3 regions of the Serratia sp. 121840015-1 genome follow, and region 3 is predicted to be linked to each of the others. Evidence: predicted binding sites of a transcription regulator. Region 3 holds the regulator's gene; each other region holds the start of a gene.
The links. Region 3 encodes Fur, which represses iron uptake genes when iron is present. Its sites were predicted from a motif close to ATAATAATGAGAACNACTATCAA; they were not measured.
Positions count from the first base shown of each region.

Region 1: fes (enterochelin esterase) is a predicted target of Fur. The motif match lies at 760-782, and genes of this name have one in related genera.
Region 2: ACUXAC_RS03225 (isochorismate synthase) is a predicted target of Fur. The motif match lies at 1,298-1,320, and genes of this name have one in related genera.

Region 1 covers NZ_JBSEYF010000002.1:22,178-24,447, forward strand. The annotation lists gene ACUXAC_RS13455 (TonB-dependent siderophore receptor) at 1-584, opposite strand, end outside; gene fes (enterochelin esterase) at 869-2,248, shown strand; gene ACUXAC_RS13465 (MbtH family protein) at 2,220-2,270, shown strand, end outside.
Region 2 covers NZ_JBSEYF010000001.1:663,976-666,245, forward strand. The annotation lists gene agp (bifunctional glucose-1-phosphatase/inositol phosphatase) at 1-311, shown strand, start outside; gene ACUXAC_RS03220 (4'-phosphopantetheinyl transferase family protein) at 473-1,165, shown strand; gene ACUXAC_RS03225 (isochorismate synthase) at 1,355-2,270, shown strand, end outside.
Region 3 covers NZ_JBSEYF010000003.1:365,704-367,973, reverse strand. The annotation lists gene fldA (flavodoxin FldA) at 1-364, shown strand, start outside; gene fur (ferric iron uptake transcriptional regulator) at 694-1,140, shown strand; gene ACUXAC_RS17995 (beta-N-acetylhexosaminidase) at 1,386-2,270, opposite strand, start outside.

The DNA of each region.
Region 1 (2,270 bases), on a different contig from region 3:
AGCGAGCCGTGCAGCGCATCGCCGGCCTTCTTGGTGATGATGTTGACCACGCCGCCCGCGGCGCCGTTGCCGTAGCGCGCGGCGGCCGGGCCGCGCAGCACTTCGATGCGTTCGATCATTTCCGGCGGCACCCAGGCGGTATCGCCGCGCGAGTCGCGCTCGCCGCGCCAGCCCTGACGCACCGAGTTGCGGCTGGAGGCCGGTTTGCCGTCGATCAGAATCAGGGTGTTTTCCGGGCCCATGCCGCGGATATCGATCTGGCGATTGTTGCCGCGCTGGCCGCTGGTGGAGTTGCCGGTCAGGTTAACCCCGGGCATGGTGCGGATCAGTTCGCTGATGTCGCGCGCCGGCGGGCGTTTTTTGATCTCTTCGGCGGTGATGGTGGACACCCCCGGCGCCTGCAGGTTCTGCCGGGCGGCGGTCACGACGATGGTGTCTTCGCCGCGCGGCTTTTTATCCGTGGTGCCGCTGTTTTCTTCCGTGGTGGTGGTGTCGGTCTGCTGCGCGGCGTTGGCGAACGCGGACGCGCCCAATCCCAAGCCGATAAGAGTGGCTAAAGAATAACGTGATAGCTTGCTTTTCATCTGAGTGTCCTACCTTGCTGCCATCCCTCGCCGAACGGGGGGAAGGGCGGTTGTAGTTTTTGTGTAGTCGGAAATAGAAAATCGGCTGCGGCAAGGGATGCCATTGATGTATCCCCGATCCCTGTCCGTTGCGCGCAATACCAGCACGATCTCCAAGCCTTACACACTATTGCAAATGCAAATTATTATCAATAGTATTTGGCGTACAGTGCGTTCGGGCGGTGGCCGGCGATAGGGAAAAGTCGACGTTCCCGGTGCCGCCAACTACAAAATGGGTAGGCGTTGTGAATACAGAACTACAGTCAGAAAGCAGCAGATTATTGGCCAGCAGCAATGCGGGCAGTCCAGGGTGGTGGTTGACGGTGGCACGACGCGGTACGCCATGGGTAGAACCGGCGGGTAACGGCCGTTGGCGAACCACCTTTTTCTGGCGCGATCCTCAGGGATGCGAATTGACCTCCGCCTACCGTCGCGTGTGGATCAACATCAACTGCCTGACCGACCATCATCAGCCGAATCCGCCGCAAAGCCTGCAGCGTTTGGCCGGCACCGACGTGTGGTACTGGCAGACCGAGCTGAGCGGCGCCTGGCGCGGCAGCTACTGCTTTATCCCCTGCTTTGACGAGCGGCCGCCGGCGTTCAGCGGCGACGATGCGCACGCCAACATGCACAACCTGCGCCACTGGTGGCACCAGGTGTTCGCCAGCGCCACCCCCGATCTGCTCAACCCGTATCGCTCCTGGCAAAGCGCCAGCGGCCACAGCGTCTCCGGCCTGCACATGCCGGATGCGCCGCCGCAGCCGGTATGGCGCTCGTTCGACGAGTACGAGATCGCCAGCGGGCGCTGTACGCCACCGCTGCCGGCGCGTTTGCAGCGCCATACCTGGCAAAGCGAGCGCCTGGGCAACAGCCGCGACGTCTGGATCTACACCACCGGTGACAGCAAGCCGGCCGAGCGTCCGTTGGCTATTCTGCTCGACGGCCAGTTCTGGGCGAAGCAGATGCCGGTTTGGGAGCCGCTGATGCAGCTGACCCGTGAAGGTGCATTGCCGGAAGCGGTGTATGTGCTGATCGACATTATCGATTTGCCGCACCGGTCGCGCGAACTGACCTGCAAGGACGACTTCTGGCTGGCGGTGCAGGAAGAACTGATGCCGCAGCTGGCCGACTGGGCACCGCACAGCGACAAACCGACCGATACGGTGGTGGCGGGGCAAAGCTTTGGCGGCCTGGCTTCCCTGTATGCCGGGCTGCGCTGGCCGCAGCGCTTCGGCGCGGTGATCACTCAGTCCGGTTCCTACTGGTGGCCGCGGCGCGACATGCTGCAGTTGCCGAGCATTCCCGACGACGCCTGCTGGTTGATGCAGCAGGTGGAACGGCATGGCCTGGGCAACCACGGCGCGCTGAAGGTATTTATGGAAGCCGGTTCGCAGGAAAAGCTGGTGCACCGGGTCAGCGGCGAAATGGCGGCGCGTCTGAGCGACGCCGGCCATCGGGTGCACTACCGGGTGGTGGAAGGCGGGCACGACGCGCTGTGCTGGCGCAGCGGCCTGACCGACGGGCTGCAGGCGGTCTGGGCTTCCGCTTTCGCCACCGCTTATCCGGCATCGGCGACGGCAACGGCACGAGGAACACATGACGGAAAGCCTGAATCCGTTCGATGATCAACAGCAGCGCAGCCTGGTG
Region 2 (2,270 bases), on a different contig from region 3:
GCCACGATTCCAATATTGCCTCGCTGCTGTCGGCCATGCAGTTCCAGCCGTATCAGCTGCCGCAGCAATACGAGAAAACGCCGATCGGCGGCAAACTGGTGTTCCAGCGCTGGCGCGACGCGCAGAACGACCGTGAATTGCTGAAGATCGAGTACGTCTATCAGTCCACCGAACAGCTGCGCAAGGCGACGCCGCTGACGCTGCAAACCCCGCCGCAGCGGGTGACGCTGGCGCTGAAAGGCTGCCCGATCGACAAAGACGGTTTCTGCGCCTGGAGCGATTTCGAAAAGACCATGAAAGGCATCTTGTAATGCCCGCCCTCTCTCCCGCGCGCGGGGGAGAGGCCTCTCCCCATCCCGGCTAACGCGCCGCCGTGCCGGTCTTAACGCCATTTATTTTGCCCAGGGTCATTGTTGCAGGCCGTTTCGGGGGCTAACATCATCAGCCTGCCTGCTTATCATGGATATCGCCGTTGCCCACTTTTATCCGCAATATCGAATTTTTCACGCCCGATGGCTATCCGGGCCAGGTGGCGCGCTGCCATTTTGCGCTGGCGGAGTATCGTGACGAGCGTTTTCCCGAGGCGGGCTTTGCGCTGCCGGATCATCTGGCGCGTGCGGTGCCGAAGCGCCGCGCGGAGTATCTGGCCGGGCGTGTTCTGGCGCGGCAACTGTTGGCGCCGCTCGGTTTTGCCGACTTCACCCTGGCGCGCGGCGAAGATCGCGCGCCGCAGTGGCCACCGGGCATCGCCGGGGCGCTGAGCCATAATTCGGATACCGCGCTGTGCGCCGTGCACCGCGAGAGCGGGCTGGGCGGCGTGGGGCTGGATGTGGAGACGCTGCTCTCCGACGTGCGGGCGGAGGAGCTGTGGGGGGCGATCGTTTCCCCGGCGGAGCGCGAGGCGTTGCTGCGCGAGGCGCTGCCGTTCAATGAACTGCTGACGCTGACGTTTTCCGCCAAAGAGAGCCTGTTCAAGGCGCTTTATCCGCAGGTGCGCTGTTACTTCGATTTTCTCGATGCGCGCATGGTCGCCGTGGATATGCAGCGGCAGGCGTTTGTATTAGCGCTGCTTAAGACGCTGACGCCAAATTGCCCCGCCGGCCGCCGGTTTAACGGGCGTTTTTGGCGTGAAGGTGACGATGTCACGACTTTTATTTTCTGCTAAAACACAATAATAACAGTGTGTTATTTCTTACTTTGCCGTAACGCGGATTTGCCGCAGCGGGCGGAAAGATTCATTCATCGGAGATTGACCCACGGTGGGGATCCGGTGTAATTTATCCTCCTTTTATGGCTAATGATAATTATTCGCATAAACATTATCATTGGTAAGGCGCAACAAAGGAGTGGTCTAGTGGCGACACTGACGACAGAAAACCAAACCTTCCCCGGGTTTGTGTACGCCGAACAATCGACCTTTTTGTACCGGTCCGAATTCCGTTCCCTCTCCGCCGATGGCGTGTTCGAGCGTATCGAGACGCCGGCGTTCGGCGGTGAGCAGGAAGGCAGCGCGCTGGCGCAGCATATCCGCCAGGCGCTCGCGCGCGCCAAAGCCGCCGGCCAGGAGACGCCGGTGGTGGTGGGCGCCATTCCGTTCGATACGCGCCGGCCTTCCAGCCTGTACGTGCCTGAAAACTGCCAGTTTGTCGCCAACGACAGCTTTACCCGCGCCGCGCGCCCGATGCTGCAACAGCCACATCGCCTGGCCGCCTGCACCAGCATTCCGGACGAGCCGCGCTTCAAGCATGCGGTGGCGGAAGCGGTCAGCCGCTTTAAACAGGGCAAGCTGGACAAGGCGGTGCTGTCGCGCATCCTCGACATTGAGCTGGAGCAGCCGGTGGCGGGCCACCAGATCCTCAATAACCTGATGGTGCAGAACCCGACCGGTTATCACTTTTCCCTGCCGCTGGCCGATGGCGGCGTGCTGATCGGCGCCAGCCCGGAACTGCTGATCCGCAAGCAGGGCGGCGAGATCCACACCAATCCGCTGGCGGGCTCCGCGCGCCGTCAGGACGATCCGCAGCAGGATCGCCTCGGCAGCGAGCGCCTGATGCGCTCGACCAAAGACAAATACGAACACAAGCTGGTGATCGACGACATTCGCCGCCACCTGGCGCCATTGTGCGCCAGCCTGAGCGTGCCCAGCGGCCCGTCGCTGCTCAGCACCGGCACCATGTGGCACCTGTCCACCCGCATTCGCGGCGAGCTGCTGAACCCGAATCTCAACGTGATGCAGCTGGCCTGCCTGCTGCATCCGACGCCGGCGCTGT
Region 3 (2,270 bases):
GACCTGGTACTACGGTGAAGCGCAGTGTGACTGGGATGATTTCTTCCCGACGCTGGAAGAAGTCGACTTCAACGGCAAACTGGTGGCGCTGTTCGGCTGCGGCGACCAGGAAGACTACGCGGAATACTTCTGTGACGCGATGGGCACCATCCGCGACATCATCGAACCGCGTGGCGCGGCCATCGTGGGCCACTGGCCGACCAAAGGCTACCACTTCGAGGCCTCCAAAGGCCTGGCGGACGACAGCCACTTCATCGGTCTGGCGATCGACGAAGACCGTCAGCCTGAGCTGACCAACGAGCGCGTGGACGCCTGGGTCAAACAAATCGTCGAAGAGCTGAGCCTGGCCGATATCGTCGGCTAAGCCCCGGCACTGGCGAAAGGTTGAACAAAGGCCCTGTAAAGTGCATAGTGTGCCCACAGGGCCGTCATCGGCAGCAGGGATTGCTGCGATAGAAGCTACAGATTTGTAACTTCCCACCCCGTCACGGTAGACTGAGATATCGGTTTATCCCATCCATCAAGGCGTTGCATGCAAAACATGCAATAGTGCAATTATATCTTTGTTAACAACCGGCGGTTTCCATTTAGTACAACCGGTTCTATAATGAGACGCATTAACTCTTTGTGCCGACCGATGCCACAGGCGAGTACGCCTCAACTTGATTAGCATAGTAACAGGACTGAATTCGCATGACCGACAACAACATCGCATTGAAGAAGGCCGGCTTAAAAGTCACGCTTCCGCGACTCAAAATCCTGGAAGTACTGCAAAATCCGGAATGCCATCACGTCAGTGCGGAAGATTTGTACAAAAAACTGATTGATATGGGCGAAGAGATCGGGCTGGCAACGGTTTATCGCGTACTGAACCAGTTTGACGATGCGGGCATTGTGACACGTCACAATTTCGAAGGCGGCAAGTCCGTGTTCGAGCTGACCCAACAGCATCACCACGATCACCTGATTTGCCTGGACTGCGGCAAAGTGATCGAATTCAGCGACGAATCCATCGAAGTGCGGCAGCGTGACATCGCCAAGCAGCACGGCATCAAGCTCACCAACCACAGCCTGTACCTGTACGGCCACTGTGAAACCGGTGACTGTCGCGAAGACGAAACGCTGCACGACAAGAAATAAGCCTGACCGGCTATGAAAAACCGCCTCACACCGAGGCGGTTTTTTTATGCCTGCCGTGCAAAGGGCAAAAAAATCCCCGGACAAGCCGGGGGAAAATCATGTCATGAAATATCACAATTGCAGCGGCACTGCTACTCCACGTACTACTCTCACTACAACGTCCGCCCTACGCCGACACGCGCGGGCGAACGCATTCCCCCTTCGTTATACGGCCGCCGCCAGGGCAGCAGGCCGTTGCACCGGGCTTAGACCTTCTCGGCGCGGCTGTAGCGCTTGCCGTCCGGGCTAACCGAACGCACCTGCACCTCACCGGACACCGCAGGCTTGGCCTTGGCGTCATAGCGCTGCCACTGCTTGCCGCCGTCGGTGGAGTACTCGATGCCCAATCCCGGCAGCGCGATATTCGCCTCCAGCTTGCCGCCCGCTACGCGTGCGCCCGGCACCGGCAGACGGTAAGCGACGCCACCTTTGTCCAGCTTGGCCAGTTCACGCTGCCCCAGGATATTGGCGAAGCGCAGCCAGTCTTTCTCCAGCGTCTTGGTATCGACAAAGTGGGTTTCCCCGCCTTTGTATTCGCGGCCGGCGCGATAGTCCTGCTCCCAACCGGCGCGGTGCCAGGCGCGTTCAGCCACCGACAGCGCGCGTGGGAAGATCATGTATTCCATCTGCGGATCGGTGCGCTGGGTTTCGCTCCACAGCTGAGCGGACAGCCCGTAGGCGCCCGGCCACGGCTTGTCGCTCTTGGCGTTGAAGTGGTTGCCGTCGCGGTCGACCGAAGTTTCCGCGTTCTGCGGCATGTTGTCCGGCGCGAAGCTGAACACCTTGCGCTCGTCGCTGAAGCGGGTACCCCAGTAGTAACCGCGCTCGTCCGGGTTCACCTCGTAAGGGAAGTCCATGTAGACGTAGTCCGGGTTGGAAACCACCACTTCATACCCTTTGTTGGCCCAGTCGTTGACGCTATCGAAACCGCCCCAGTACAGGGTATCCCAGAAGTTGACGCCCACGCGCGAGGTGGCGAACGCCTTCGCGTTCTCGGCGTCTTTCAGGCCATCCTGCCAGGCCTGCATTCTGTCGATGCCGTGCGCCTTCACCAGCTTGCTGACCTCTTGGCCGAAGTAGCTCGGCAGATG